2 regions of the Paenibacillus sp. FSL E2-0177 genome follow, and region 1 is predicted to be linked to the other one. Evidence: predicted binding sites of a transcription regulator. Region 1 holds the regulator's gene; the other holds the start of a gene.
What was found. Region 1 encodes LexA, which represses DNA repair genes until DNA is damaged. Its sites were predicted from a motif close to CGAACATATGTTCG; they were not measured.
Positions count from the first base shown of each region.

Region 1 (8,258 bases):
GCAAATAAGTACATCAGGATAATCAGCATATAATCACACCTCCTAGTTATCTCATTAGACTCAAATTGTTGCTTATTGAAAGATATGCCTGAATGATCTCCACTAGTATCTTTTAAAAGGGAAATTCGTGGAATTATAGGATCGACTTCACGATTAACCCAAAAAAAGCACCCAGAGAAACCTTCCGATTCTGCAAATGATGCAAAATTGGGGGTTGCTGCAAGAGTGCTTTTTAAGGTGATTATGTAAACCTATAGAAAATTGAAGGCAGTGATATGATCGGTATAAACAATCAGCTGTTTGTATTCGATCGGAGTCCCATAACTAGCATAAGGTCTTACAGTAACGTCATTGAGGACAACAAAGTTATAGCTGAAATTTTTATCAGGGTGTTCTGCTCCCAAATAAGATATGTATTCGTCTACAATTACATCATCCATCAACGATTTTAAATCAAATACATCCTCTTTGTTGGAGACGGTTGGAGAGACGATTCCCTGAATGCTGCCAAAAGAGGTGAGCAAATTCACTTTTTTTCCACTAGCTTGTTCATCATTTAAAAGTAAACCGGACAGCTTACCCAGTGCATCGACTTTAAAATCGACGAGGGTTCTAATTTTTGAATTATTCAAACTAAACACATCCTTTTCAATTTGCAATCCTGTTAACAATATTCGACATATAATCATCAAACTCCTAGTATGCTAATGAAAAAATACTTACTTATGTAATGACCCCCATTTTTTAATGTGATTTGGGGGTTGCCGAGCCTCCATTCGAATTTAATTTCTTATCGTTACTCGTGTGCCTATAGGGACAATAGCAGCGAGTGCTAACACATCCTCGTTGTACATCCGGATGCAGCCGTGGGACACCTCTTTCCCAATGGAGGAAGGGTCATTGTTTCCATGAATTCCGTAGTGTGGTTTAGACAGTCCCATCCAAAAAACACCGAAGGGACCCCCTGGGTCGGGTTGTTTGTTAATAATAGTGAATTCACCCACTGGGGATTGGGTTAACATCTTACCGATGCCGACAGGGAAACCTCTAATCACAATATCATTGTCCAGAAGATATAACATTCGTTGGGTCAGATCTACAATAATTCGGTAGTTGGGCATTATACGCAACACTCCTTTCTAATTAGGATATGAGCAGAACGCCTAAAGGGTTATTCATAGAAAATGGCCATTTTAGCCATTGGGAACAAGTGTTCGTAAGTGGTTGGAAAAGCAAAAAAACGTAGAAAAAAGGCTGGTCCGCATATGCGGACCAGCCTTTTATGTTAGAAGTGCATACTTAGTGAATATCTCGAAACAATCCGATGACTCTTCCGAGAATAGTTACGCGATTAAGGCGAAGCGGCTCATAAGCTGGATTCTCCGGCTGAAGCCGTATATGATCACGTTCCTTGTAAAAGGTCTTAACGGTTGCTTCATCTTCTTCCGTCATGGCTACAACGATATCTCCGTTGTCCGCTGTTTGTTGTTGGCGAACAATCACATAGTCACCATTCATAATGCCTGCGTCCACCATACTATCACCCATGACAGACAGCATAAATACTTTGTTGTCACCTACATAGTGAGTAGGAAGTGGGAAGTAGTCTTCGATATTCTCTGTAGCAGTGATAGGTACCCCGGCGGTAACTTTACCTACAACAGGAATCCGTGAGATGGTCTGCGCGAATTGGTGAACATTCTCTGAATCCTCTTGGCCTAGTAATTCTATTGCACGTGGCTTCGTTGGATCTCGACGAATAAGTCCCTTCTTCTCAAGCCGGTCCAAATGACCGTGAACTGTGGAGCTGGAAGCAAGGCCAACAGCTTCTCCAATTTCCCGGACGGAAGGTGGATAACCCTTGCTGCGGACTTCGCTTCGTATAAATTCCAGGATCGCCAGCTGGCGACTTGAAATCTTTGACATTGGAATCAACCCCATATAGTAATGTTTGGGAAAATTATAACATAGAACTACCGTTCGCACAAACATAAGTTCTAACTATTATAAATATTAATCTGCTAGAGTTAAAAAATGGTAGACAAATGATAATAAAATGAACCGCTTGAGTCTCTCGAAAAAAAGAGAACAATTGTTCTGAAATAGTATTGAACAAAACACATGTTCGTGTTATTATAAATTCGAAAGTAAGAACAAGTGTTTGGAGGATGATGATTATGCTAAAATACAGTACATACCGCAGCATCTACGACAAGGCCCCTGTGGTTGAATCTATAGGACATAATGACGTTGCCCGTAATTCCGCTAAGGTGAAAGAGATAACGGAACGTTTGCTTGGAGGGATGATTTCGTTGTTCCGTCAAGATTTCTTTATTAAGTTAATATTGATTTTCGTGCTAGTATTATCTGGCCTAACAGTAGTGGGAAATGTGTTTGCAGGATCGACGACTATAATGAAGGAAGAGAAGCGGATTGTGGTTGAACGTGGAGATACACTATGGAGTATTGCTCTTAAGAATAAACCAGCTGATATGAAGACAGTTGTTTATATAGAAGGAATTAAACGTTCAAGTGGGATTAAGAGTAGTCAAATTAACGCTGGAGACATACTTACTTTACCTATTTATTAATTTTCTGAGAACATAATAGAATGACCAGTAGAGCTTGCAGGGAGTAGACCTTGACAAGCTCTTTTTCTCATGGCAGAGTTAGAATTAATTTATAGGGGGAGGGAAAGTATTGAATATTGATGAGTTGGTCGCGCGAATTAACGAATTGGCACGCAAACAGAAGAGCGTAGGCCTTAATCAAGAGGAAGTGGCGGAACGCGCCAAGCTTCGTGAAATTTACCTGGGGAATATCCGCAATAACTTCCGAGCACAATTAAATACTATTGAAGTAGTAGATAACGATGAGCATGAACAAGGTAACAAGGGGCTTAAACATTAGCTCGCTGTTCCTTTTCATAGATATTTCAGGATGACTAGGGGGAACGCACATGGCCCGTTCTTGGGAAAGAATGGTTCAACGCAACACACAGCAAATCAACAAGCAAAGAAAGAAACAAGGCAAGGATACGATTTATGCCTCTAAATCTCCTACCCAGAATGCCGAAGTCTTTAAAGGTCGCAACATTGCATTTCCGGTAGTGTTAGTGATACTTGGTACTATGTTTTGGGTAGTTGGTTCTATTGATCAGGCCAAAGGCAATGGCATGCTGGCTAATTGGCTGGGAGTAGTACTGTACTATTTGCTGGCAGCGCTATTGTTCTTCCGTCGTCCGTACTTGAAGGTGGAAAAAGCAAGACTGTCCACTATTAAATTCAATCGCGAACGCGGACTTCCAGCTGCAGATATTGAGAAAATCACCCTTTCGCGTGGAGCTGTAGTCATTAAGCACAAAGGGAAACGTACGAAATGGATTTTCACAAAACTTATGAATCGCTATGATACTAATGCGATGAGTACACGATTAGAAGCATTTGCTAAAGCTCACAACATTGAAGTAGTTCACGAATAGAACTAGACCAGTTAAAGGGAGAGGGAGACCTGTAATGCCAATTTCTGCTGTACTATTTGACCTTGATGATACATTGCTGTGGGATGATCGGAGCGTCGAAGAAGCATTTCGTTCTGCTTGTGAAGCCGCCGGGGATACGATCGATCCACAAGAACTAGAAGTTGCAGTTCGTAAGGAAGCAAGTAGCTTGTATGAATCTTATGAGACGTTCCCATTTACAAAGATGATCGGAATTAATCCTTATGAAGCACTCTGGGCTAACTTTACGGCAGGTGAACAGCCAGAATTCCGTCAATTGGAGCAGCTTGCACCGGTATATCGTAAAGAGTCTTGGCGTCGCGGACTTGCAGTGTTAGGGGTGGAAGACGAAGCACTAGCTGAGACCTTGGCAACTAAATTCGCAGCAGAGCGCAGAAAACGTCCATACATCTATGAAGAAACAATGCATGTACTGGAACAGTTACGGGGTCAAGTGAAGCTTTTGCTACTTACGAACGGCTGTCCTGCACTGCAACAAGAGAAACTAGATGGTGTGCCCGAGTTAATTCCTTTCTTTGATCATATTGTGATTTCCGGAAGCTTTGGTAAAGGCAAACCGGATAAGGAAATTTTCCTGCATGCTTTAGAGCTTCTTGATGTAACGCCTGAGCAAGCGGTTATGGTCGGCGATAAGCTGACAACGGATATCCGTGGGGGGCTGGCAGCAGGGTTGACCACGGTCTGGATTAATAGAAAAGATAGAGCACCTAGTCTTGATATTCATCCGGATCATGAAATCAATCACCTTGAGGAACTTCTTCCACTAGTTCAATCCTTGTAAGATATATAGAGCTATTAGCTCCAACATAAAGACTTTATAAAAGCAGCGAGCTTCTGAGATCCTAAGAAACTCGCTGCTTTTCTGTACATACATACTAACATAAGGATTTCATTAGATTTTTAAGTAAATGATTTAAGTCACAAGACTAATGCGGAATTGATGCAAAATACTGAAAAACCAATAATAATGTGTATAATAGATGGAGATGTATAACATGAATTGGTAGATTTTTATTATTCGATAATGATTGGGAGGGCTCCGAATGATGAGATCGAAGAAATTAGTCGCTGTATTATTAGGTGCAACACTTCTAGTACTAGGTGGATGTTCTTCAAATGGAACCAAGCATTCAGAAATACATAACATGAATATGAACATGTCTATGGAACCTATCAAAGTCGAACTACAATGGAGTCCTGAAGAAGTTGTTGTAAATCAAAAGGTAACCTTTGAAGCTGTGGTGACCCAAGATAACGAGGCAGTAGATGATGCAAAAGAGGTTCTGTTCGAAATTGTGAATAAAGATGATGAGGGACAGAAAGTAGAGCTTAAGGGAAAGCTAATTGGTAAAGGAGTCTATCAAGCAGAAGGGACCCTTGAAAAGGAAGGACAATATAATGTCACTTCACATGTGACAGCCCGGACACAGCACTCTATGCCTAGCAAAGAGCTGTCTGTGAAACCATGATTCAAAGGTTCGCAAAGGTTACTGAACAATAACAGATAAAGCAGAGTGGAAAGGAAGGCTTTTCGAAATTCCTTTATTCTGCTAAACTTACTCTAATGTTTTACTGGGGGGACTATTAGTTGGCTAAATATACACTTGAGGAAAGCTTACAACAAAGGATTTTGATCCTTGATGGCGCAATGGGCACGATGATCCAACAGGTGCCTCTTACTGGAGAAGATTTTGGAGGCGATGAGCTGGACGGCTGTAATGAAATGCTGGTATTAACACGTCCAGAAGTCATTCAGACGATTCATGAGCAGTACCTCGAAGCAGGGGCTGATCTCATTGAGACTAACACATTTGGTGCAACCTCTGTTGTGCTAGCTGAATATGATATTCCTCAGCGGGCACGTGAGATCAATCTAGCGGCAGCAGAGTTGGCTCGCAGAGCAGTAGACAAATATGACACACCTGACCGTCCGCGATACGTCGTGGGGGCTATGGGTCCAACAACAAAAACGCTCTCAGTAACTGGAGGCGTTACTTTCCAAGAGTTAGTTGATAGCTATGAGGAACAAGCAGTGGCATTGATCGACGGTAAAGTAGATGTTTTGCTGCTGGAGACCTCTCAAGATACACTTAACGTTAAAGCTGGAAGTATTGGTATTCGTAATGCTTTTGAAAAGACTGGCATCACATTGCCGGTTATGATTTCCGGAACAATTGAACCAATGGGTACTACATTGGCGGGTCAGAATATTGAAGCATTTTATATCTCATTAGAACATCTGAAGCCTATCTCTATGGGCCTCAACTGTGCGACTGGTCCTGAGTTCATGCGGGATCACATTCGTTCGCTTTCGGAGATCTCCTCCGCAGCCGTGAGCTGTTATCCAAACGCAGGATTGCCGGATGAGAACGGACATTATCATGAATCTCCAGATTCTTTAGCTCGCAAGATTGCAGCCTTTGCCGAAAAAGGCTGGCTGAACATTGCGGGGGGGTGCTGTGGAACGACACCAGAGCATATCCGTGCGATGAAGGAAGCACTTTCTGAATATCCTCCACGCCCGCTGACAGGTAATCATCCGCCTGCACTTTCAGGCATCGAGCCTATCTATATTGAGAACGACAACCGCCCATACATGGTTGGTGAACGTACGAATGTACTTGGCTCTCGTAAATTTAAACGTCTTATCGTCGAAGGTAAATATGAGGAAGCCTCAGAAATTGCCCGTGCTCAGGTGAAGAGTGGGGCACAGGTTATTGACGTGTGTGTACAAGACCCTGACCGTGATGAGATTGAAGATATTAAGCTTTTCTTAGAACTGGTTGTGAAAAAGGTTAAAGTACCCCTGATGATCGATACTACCGATCCTAAGGTTATCGATTTGGCTTTGCAGTACTGTCAAGGTAAGGCGATAATTAACTCCATTAACCTTGAAGATGGTGAAGAAAAATTCGAGCTGGTGACGCCGATCATTCATAAATATGGTGCAGCTATTGTTGTGGGTACCATCGATGAGACGGGACAAGCCATTAAGGCGACAGATAAACTGGAAGTGGCTAAACGCTCCTATGACTTGCTAGTAAATAAGTACGGTTTAGCAGGAGAAGATCTTATTTTTGACACGTTGGTGTTCCCTGTAGGAACCGGAGATGAACAATATATCGGTTCAGCAAAAGAAACGATTGACGGCATTCGTTTGATCAAGGAAGCACTTCCAGGCGTTCATACGATCTTGGGCATTAGCAACGTCTCCTTTGGATTGCCGGAAGCGGGTCGTGAAGTGTTGAACTCCGTATTCCTTTATGAATGTACAAAAGCTGGATTAGATTATGCGATCGTAAATACAGAAAAAGTGGAGCGGTATGCTTCCATTCCTGCTGAAGAACGTCATCTTGCTGAGGAACTGATTTATAATACGAATGATGAGACGCTTTCTGCTTTTGTAGCTGCTTTCCGTGGTAAAAAAGTAGAGAAAAAAGAGAAGATTTCCAACCTGTCACTTGAAGAACGTTTAGCTTCCTATGTGGTTGAAGGTACGAAGGAAGGACTCATTCCTGACCTTAATGAAGCATTGACTAAATCTGGTCCGCTGGAGATCATCAATGGACCGCTGATGGCAGGGATGTCGGAAGTCGGCCGGTTATTTAATAATAATGAATTGATCGTTGCTGAGGTGCTGCAAAGCGCTGAAGTGATGAAGGCTTCTGTCAATCATCTAGAGCAGTTTATGCAGAAGGATGAGACAGCGGTTAAAGGAAAAATTATGCTGGCAACCGTAAAAGGGGACGTGCATGATATTGGTAAGAATCTAGTGGAGATCATCCTCTCCAATAATGGTTATCAGATCATTAATTTGGGTATAAAAGTACCACCAGAGACCATTATCGAAGCCTTCCGTCGAGAAAAAGCTGATGCGATAGGATTGTCCGGGTTGCTTGTGAAATCTGCTCAGCAGATGGTCCTCACCGCTCAGGATCTACGTACAGCAGGGATCGATGTTCCGATTATGGTTGGCGGCGCAGCTTTGACCCGTAAATTTACGAAGACCCGTATTCGTCCAGAATATGACGGTCTAGTATTGTATGCTAAGGACGCTATGGACGGGCTGGATATTGCCAATCGGCTTATGAACCCTGAAGAACGGGAGAAGATTGCCGAGGAAATTCGTGTGGAGGCAGAAGCAGCGGTTGCGGTGGCGCCTAAGCAAGAACTGCCGAAACTAACCAGAGCAGTGCGTTCCAAAATATCTCCAGATGCACCTGTATTTGTTCCACCGGATTTAGAACGCCACGTACTGCGTAACTATCCATTGGGGCATATTATCCCCTATGTGAATATGCAAATGCTGCTGGGTCATCATTTGGGGTTACGGGGTTCTGTAGAAGCCCAATTAGCTGCTGGAGATCAGCGGACTGTTGAACTGAAGGGTACCGTAGACGATATTCTCCATCAAGCGATGCTAGAGGGTACCATTACTCCACATGCTATGTATCAATTCTTCCCTGCACAATCGCAAGGGAATGATATTATAGTGTATAATCCACAGAATACGTCCGAGATCCTGCATACCTTTACTTTCCCGAGACAAGGGGTAGAGCCTCATCTGTGCTTGGCGGACTTCTTGAAACCTGTTGACAGTGGTATTATGGACTATGTTGGATTCCTAGTTGTAACAGCAGGTCACGGTGTACGTGAATTGTCTACTCAGCTGAAAGAAAGCGGAGATTATCTGCGTTCACACGCCTTGCAGTCGGTTGCACTTGAAGTGGCAGAAGGA
Region 1 is NZ_CP150307.1:3,923,174-3,931,431, reverse strand. Features, by position in the region: gene MHI25_RS17585 (hypothetical protein) at 1-29, opposite strand, end outside; gene MHI25_RS17580 (hypothetical protein) at 252-632, opposite strand; gene MHI25_RS17575 (L,D-transpeptidase) at 783-1,121, opposite strand; gene lexA (transcriptional repressor LexA) at 1,300-1,926, opposite strand; gene MHI25_RS17565 (LysM peptidoglycan-binding domain-containing protein) at 2,178-2,591, shown strand; gene MHI25_RS17560 (DUF896 domain-containing protein) at 2,701-2,910, shown strand; gene MHI25_RS17555 (hypothetical protein) at 2,960-3,481, shown strand; gene MHI25_RS17550 (HAD family hydrolase) at 3,516-4,301, shown strand; gene MHI25_RS17545 (FixH family protein) at 4,564-4,989, shown strand; gene metH (methionine synthase) at 5,109-8,258, shown strand, end outside.

Region 2 (8,258 bases), 1.4 Mb from region 1:
CACGCTCCAGCGGCGAGCCCCCATAAGGCACTAGTAGCGGCATGGTTTAGGAACCAGAGGAATAAGCCACTTTCCTGAAGTATTCCGCCGATAGACTGCATGACAGCGATGCCCCATAGGACGAGGGAGAAGCCTGATACAGCCAGACTGATAAATTGCAGCGGCGGGGATATTTTGTGGCAGAGCTCTGCCACTCGCGATGTAGGCGGCAGTTCGCCTGCAATAACTGCCGCTGCCCACAGACTGAGCGAGGCTGCCAGCAAGGGCGTGGCCATGGTATTGATCTGAAGTCCGATCAATTCTGTAGTTAATGTGGTGCCGATGTTGCTGCCCAGGATAATGCCAAGTGTGCGGGCATAGGTAAGCAGGCCGGCATTGACCATGCCGATAGTCAACACCGTTACAGCAGTACTGCTCTGGAGTAAGGCGGACAACAGGCTGCTGGCAATCATTCCTTTAATAGGTGTTGAGGTAGCTCTATTTAGGCTTGTAGTTAATAGAGGGCCTGCTAGCTTGGACAACGCCGTTTCCATCAGCTTCATGCCGGCTAGAAAGATAACAAGACCATATATGATAGGGAACAGCAAATCACTGAACATAGGGCATACTCCTTTGGGCGAGGGTTGTACACCAATATATGAATGTATTGCATGGGACATGTATAAAAACATTTTTAGAAAAACAGGGAGTTGAAGTCATTGCCATCGGTTATTTTAGAACGCAATCGCAAAAAAAGACTGGAACAGGGCCATCCATGGGTCTATGCAGGTGAAGTCGCATCGGTAGAAGGGAATCCGGAAGCGGGGGGATTAGTAGATGTCCTTAATCATCAGGGCCGATTTTTGGCCGTGGGATATTACAATCCAGCGTCACAGATTCGGGTAAGAATTGTATCGCAGGGACCCCTTGCGATCATGGATACAGCCTTTTTTGCAGAACGGTTTGCGAATTGTCTGCAACACAGAAACCGGTTCCTTCCGGGTGCGGATGCTTATCGCTTGGTTTATGGTGAAGCGGACTTTTTGCCGGGGCTTATTGTAGATCGATTCGGAGATATTTTGGTTGTGCAGCTGCTTACCCTCGGAATGGACAAGCGGCGTGCAGAAATCGTCGAAGCATTGGTGCAGGTTATGGCACCGCGCGGAATCTATGAGCGCAGTGATGTTAGTGTGCGCGAGCTTGAAGGTATGGAGCAGACAACGGGTGTGCTGTACGGGGAATGTCCAAGGCATGTAACCGTGAGCGAGAATGGCCTGAAGCTGGTCGTTGATATTGAAGAGGGCCAGAAGACAGGTTACTTCTTTGACCAACGTGAGAATAGAGCTTCCATTGCTCCGCTCATGAAAGGGTGGGGAGGACGAAGCGGCATTACGCTACAGGAAATTGAAACTGAGGATGGTTCACTACAGACCTTACCAGTTAATAAGAGCGGCAAACATGTAACGTTCCCTTATTGGGACGGTGCGACAGTGCTGGAATGCTTCTCGCATACGGGCAGCTTCACGCTGCATGCCTGCAAGTATGGCGCGAAAAAAGTAACCTGCCTTGACGTTTCAGCACACGCCATTGAGAGTGCCAAAGTGAATGTGGAGCTGAACGGCTTTAGCGATCGTGTTGAATTCGTAGTGGATGATGCTTTTGCATATCTACGGAATCAGGTTAAAGGACTAGAGGAACGTTCTGAACGGGCGACAGTTGCCAGTGGAACAGAGACGGCAGCAGCTGCTACAAATCCTAAATCCGGAGGCAAAACAGCCAAAACCGACACATCCAAGCCGATGACAGCAGGTGGAGGAAGAACTTGGGATGTAGTCATCCTGGACCCTCCGGCGTTTGCCAAAACCAAAAGTGCAGTAGCTGGCGCTTGTCGTGGTTACAAGGATATCAATCTGCACGGGATGAAGCTGGTGAACGAAGGCGGCTATTTGGTTACCGCAAGCTGTTCTTACCATATGCAGCCAGATCTGTTCCTCGAAACGATTGCCGATGCGGCTAAAGATGCTGGCAAGGTGCTGAGACTTGTGGAATGGCGGGCCGCAGGCAAAGACCACCCACAAATACTTGGCGTTAACGAAGGACACTATCTGAAGTTTGCGATTTTTGAAGTGCGGAGTAAAAAATAAGCCTGAAGGTCAAAAAGGTTTACAGTGCCAAGTAACAAGTAGGATAAACGGGCTGGACGTAGGGTGGTCGTGAGTCGACTGTAATGCAAGGAGTTGCTAACGGACTCAGATGACTCTATTTAGCGCAAACAGGCTATTATTGAATTCTTACGGACCCCAAAGGCGCTATTGCCCCAAAAACACCCGTAATGTCACACATTTTCGAAGAATAGCGTCAGTGGGGTCCGAAAAGCTGCCATAACAGCACTGAATCCACGAATAACGGCTCCTGGGTCCGTAAGTAATTAATGAAACAAGCCGAGCCGAAATGTTGAATGTTAAATTCGGAATACTAAATGGTAAACAACGAATGATGCTTATTGAATTATGATATGCGGAATGCGGATTACAAAACGATCGGTGTAGAGTGCTAATGTTGAGTGCGGGGTGTTGAGTATTGAACGCCGAACGCTGAACAGTCTAACATTGACCCTATGCTCTGACATTGGCAGCTCCAATCTAACGTTGCACATCTGGCATTAAAAACAAACTAAACACTCTAAAAAGCAAGCCGCCAAAATTCGGAGGTTTGCTTTTTTTATTTGTACTCGTAGCTGTTTATCCTTTGTAAAACATTAGAAAATACTAGCAAACACATGTTCCGATTAGTGTGGTTATGATATACTGAGGGGACGAGGAATCACTGAACTTTTTTAATTGGAGTGTAATCAATGGGTGGATATTTCACCCTGTATTCTATATATTTTCTCCGCTACGGAAGGAGTTTATCATTTATGCCGGTAACCTTTTTATTAGGCCGCTCGGGCAGTGGCAAGACAACAAAAATATGGGAATCTATCTCTTCTTCCTTAGAAAAGGAACCGCTTGGTGCGCCGATTATTATTCTTGTGCCAGAGCAAGGTTCTTTTGGAGCAGAACGGGGGCTTCTGACCGTAGGGAATGTGAAGGGAAGCCTTCGGGCGCAGACACTGAGTTTTTCGCGGCTTGCCTATCGTGTGAAGCAGGAAACTGGTGGCAGTGCAAGTCTGCCAATCAGTGAAGAAGGTAAGAAAATGTTAATTTACAAAATCATCAGTCGTCGCAAAGAGGAACTGAAATTATTCGGTGCCTCAGCAGACAGACCGGGTTTTGTGGAACGTCTGAACCAACTGCACACGGAGATGAAACGTTGCTGTTTGGGTTCCACTGATTTAGAGGAACAGTTGTCCGCTATGCGAGGAGCTATTGCAAGAAGTCCTATTCTTGAGGGTAAGCTGGATGATTTGCAGCTGGTTTTTAGCGATTTAGAGAAGGAAATGTCCCGTCTTTATATCGATGAAGAGGATCGTTTAGCAGAACTGGCTGAGCATATTCCAGATTCCTCTTACATTCGCGGGGCAGAGATTTGGGTAGATGGGTTCCATGGATTTACTCCGCAGGAATTCGTAGTGCTTCGAGAATTGATGCAGCAAGCTTCGAAGCTGACGGTTTCGCTTACAATTGATCGTCCTTACCCCTATGGAGATCAGTTGAATGAGCTTGAATTGTTTCACCCAACTGCGGTTACTTACATTAAACTGCGTGGAATTGCTGAAGAGCTGGGCATTGATGTATGGGACGAGCTGCTGGAGCCAATGGTTCTTCCACGTTTTGAAGAAAGTCCAGTACTTGCTCACCTTGAACGGGGATATGATCGCCGGAAAGCTTGGATAGGTGCGGATGAACTGGCAAGAGAGGCTATCTCCATAGGCGCCGCAGTGTCGCACAGAGCAGAGGTTGAGGGAGCGCTGCGCGAAATGACTAGACTGGCGCGAGATGAAGGTGCAAAATATGGCGAAATGGCCGTATTGATGCGCAATATTGGCGATTATGAGCAGCTGGTTCAGCCGTTGTTCCAAGATTATGGAGTGCCATTTTTTCTGGACCAGAAGGTGAATGAGCTGCATCATCCGCTAGTGGAGTTTATACGTTCCGCGTTGGATGTAGTGCGTCGTCGCTGGCGTTACGAGGATGTATTCCGTTGTGTAAAGACGGAGCTTCTGCTTCCGCTAGACGATAGTATTACGCGTGAGGATATGGATGCTTTAGAAAACTATGTGCTGGCTTGTGGGATTCAGGGGTACCGCTGGACAGATGGCCGCTCCTGGAAAGGTATTCCTAGCTTGTCGCTGGAGGGCGGCAGACAGATGGATGATAAACTGCTTGCTACTATGGAACGATGCCGTGCTAGTATAACAGGTCCATTATTTGCTTTTGAGAAACGAATCCAGAAAAGCCGAAGCGGCCTTGAACTATGTACGGCAATGTACAAGCTGCTTGAAGAGACGGATGTTGCACGAAAGCTAGAGAAACTCAGTGTTAAGTCTATGGAGAAGGGCCAACCCGAGAAGGCTAGGGAACATAGCCAGTTGTGGGGTGCGGTACTTGATCTGCTAGATCAGATAGTAGAAATGATGGGCAATGAAAGACTTGAGTTTGAAGTGTTCACTGGAGTTCTAGAGACAGGACTTGCTGAACTTAAAATGGGACTAGTTCCACCCGCACTGGATCAAGTATTGGTCGGCAATATGGATCGGACTCGCCCAACGGGGGTTAAATACGCCTTTTTGCTTGGATTTAATGAAGGTGTTGTGCCTGCGCAGTTTAAGGAAGATGGAATTCTCTCGGAAGGTGAACGCTCCGTACTAGAGAATGCTGGAATGGAGCTTGCTCCCGGCGCTTCTCGTAAACTGCTGGACGAGCGGTTTCTGATCTATAATGCACTAACGACAGGAAGCCGAAAGCTCTGGATTAGCTACGCTACAGCGGATGATGAGGGCAAAGCTCTCCTTCCCTCTGAGGTTATCCGGCATTTGCATAGAATGTTCCCAAGGGTTCAAGAGCATAGCTTGTCAGCACTTCCCCCAGCGGGACTACCGGCAGAAGTCGGAAATCCTATTCATCTCGGTTTCATTGGTCAACCAGAACAGAGTCTTCGCGCATTGATTATGCAGCTGCGGCAGTGGCGCCAGGGGACAGAAATTCCGGAGCTATGGTGGGGTGTGTATAACTGGTTTACTAAGAACGAAGATCGTAAATTTCAACTGGAACGTTTGCTAAGCTCACTGTTCTATCGTAATGAAGGAACGAAGCTAAAGCGTGGCACAAGCCTCAGATTGTATGGTGGCTCAACACTGCGGGGCAGTGTGTCCCGGATGGAGAAATTTGTTGCGTGCTCATTTTCCCATTTTGCGTCCTACGGACTAAGACTGAAAGAGCGCCAGTTATATAAGCTGCAAGCCCCTGATATTGGACAACTGTTCCATGCTGCGTTAAGTGATATGGCGATAAGACTGAAACAAGAGGGACGGGGCTGGGGCAGCTTGTCTCCGGATGAATGTCGGCGTGAGGCCAGTGAGACAGTAGAACGGCTATCTCCGATGTTGCAGGGTGAAATTCTAATGAGCTCCAAACGTTACGGGTACATCTCCCGTAAGCTTAAGAATATTGTTGGACGTGCTTCTGTGATTCTGGGCGAGCACGCCCGCCGGGGCAGCTTTGAGCCAGTAGGGCTGGAGCTGGATTTTGGACCGGATAAGGAGTTGCCGCCTTTAAGAATTACGCTGCCGAATGGCTGTGTGATGGAGGTCGTTGGCCGGATTGACCGTGTAGACATGGCCCGTGGAGAGAACGGAATTCTTCTGCGGGTAATTGATTATAAATCGAGCCAAAAGGATCTCAAGCTGCATGAGGTGTATTATGGATTGTCGCTGCAAATGCTGACTTATTTGGATGTGCTGCTGACATATTCGGAGCAATGGCTGGGGCAGCCGGCACTTCCAGCAGGCACACTTTATTTCCATGTGCATGATCCGTTGTTAACTTCATCCAACGGGATGAACAAGGAACAGGCTGAGCAAGAGCTGTTGAAACGCTTCAAGATGAAAGGACTGCTTACAGCTGATCGTGAGGTTGTCTCCCTGATGGATACCACTTTAGACAAAGGGTATTCTTCTATCGTGCCTGTAGCAGTAAAAGCTGACGGCAGCTTTTATAGCAGTGCTTCAGTAGCTACACCAGAGCAGTGGAGCCATCTATTATCCTCCGTTAGAGGGACGATCTCGGATATCGGGACACGGATTACAGAGGGTGATGTGGCGATTGAGCCGTACCGAATTGGACAGGAGACCGCCTGCACATTCTGTTCCTTTAGGCCTGTCTGCCAGTTCGATGAAGCTGTGGAAGGTAACAGCTATAACAATCTGGGTAAGCCAGGGAAGGACGTTATATGGGATCTGCTGTCCCGCAAAGGAGGAACTACACCTTGAGTATGAAGGCTGAAATAGAAGCGAAACCGGAAGGAAGTATATGGAGTGATGACCAGTGGCGCGCCATTGCGGAGAGCGGTGATGACATCCTCGTTGCTGCGGCAGCAGGTTCCGGTAAGACGGCGGTGCTGGTAGAACGGATTATTCGAAAGATCAGTAAGGAAGAGAACGGCTTCAGTGTAGACAGGCTACTAGTAGCCACGTTTACCAAAGCTGCGGCTGCCGAAATGCGGCAGCGGATCAGGGAAGCCCTTGATCGGGAGCTGGAGGAGAATGGCGAGAACGACCATTTGCGCCGTCAGCTATCCCTGCTGGGCAAAGCTTCGATTACAACGTTACACTCCTTCTGTCTGGAAGTGATCCGGCGTTATTATCAAATGATTCCGATTGATCCGGGTTTCCGCATATTAAATGAGCATGAAGCGGAGATGATGCGGCAGGAGCTGCTCGAAGAGTTGCTGGAGGAAAAGTACGGTGAGGTAGGTGCGGATGGCGAGGATAACATATTTGTGCAGCTAGCTGATTGGTTCAGTGGTGAACGCAGTGATGATGCAGTGCATGCGCTCATACAGCGATTGCATGATTACGCCCGCAGCCATCCTTGGCCAGCGCAATGGCTCCGTGATACTGCAGCTGATTTCTCATTGCCAGACACCGAAAGTCTGGGTGGAACGCCATGGGTGTTGAGCATTCTTGAAGAAGCGAAGCTGACACTTGCGGGTGCAGCCAGTCAGCTGATTCAAGGCCGGGAGATTGCACTACAACCGGGTGGTCCGGCACCCTATGCTGAGAATTTAACCGCTGATCTTGAGATGGTAAATGCACTGCAGGATGCCGTAAACGAACGACCTTGGGCAGAATTATATGATATTTTCATGGAAGTATATTTTGGGAAATTAAAGGCTTGTAAGAAGGATTCGACAGATCCTGGACTGCAGGAGATGGTGAAGGAACTGCGCGACAGTGTGAAGAAGAGTATTTTAGATCTTCAGAAAGCATTGTTTGGCCGTCCGCCTGAGGTTTTTTTGAAAGAGCTGAACGAAGCGGCTCCACTGATGGCAGAGCTTGCAGAGACAGTGATAGCATTCGGTGAACGTTATAGAATTGAAAAAGCAGGAAGAGGTCTAGTCGACTTCAGTGATTTGGAGCATTATTGTCTGCAAATTCTACGCCATCCGGACTCTACGCCCGGTCATTCCCTGCCTTCTGATGCAGCTATGGAATACCGTGCTCAATTCGATGAGGTTCTGCTGGATGAGTATCAGGATACGAATAGTGTGCAAGAGGAGATTGTGCGGCTAATATCCCGTGAAACACCCGGTAACCGGTTTATGGTCGGAGATATGAAGCAAAGTATCTATCGATTCCGTCTGGCGGAGCCGGGGCTATTCCTGGATAAATACCGCAGCTTTGGCTCACACCCAATCGATGATCCATCTGAAATTACTAATGAATCGTCTAGCGGTTCGGTTATCGATCTGGCCCGTAATTTTCGCAGTCGCATGGAGGTTGTGAATGCCGTTAATATGATCTTCCGGCAGATTATGAATGAGACGGTAGCGGAGATTAATTATGACGAACGCGCTGAGCTTGTTTACGGAGCGAATTTCCCAGGTGCAGCAGAGAAGGGTCCTGATACCTTTTTTGCACCGGAGTTATTATTGATAGATCGTGGTTCAACAACAGGGAAGTCAGAAGAGACTTCTGAAGACGGTGAGGCGCCACTTCAGGAGAGTGAAGCCATTGAGAGCGAGACGGCGCAGCTGGAAGCACGGGCAATTGCCCGGCGTATTTCACAAATGACGGGGATGACCGGTGGATCGCCGCTGCTTATCTACGATAAAGGACT
Region 2 is NZ_CP150307.1:5,366,647-5,374,904, reverse strand. Features, by position in the region: gene MHI25_RS24035 (Na/Pi symporter) at 1-599, opposite strand, end outside; gene MHI25_RS24030 (class I SAM-dependent rRNA methyltransferase) at 699-2,123, shown strand; gene addB (helicase-exonuclease AddAB subunit AddB) at 2,897-6,409, shown strand; gene addA (helicase-exonuclease AddAB subunit AddA) at 6,412-8,258, shown strand, end outside.
Region 2: a site for LexA is predicted at 2,752-2,765, ahead of addB (helicase-exonuclease AddAB subunit AddB). Genes of this name have one in related genera too.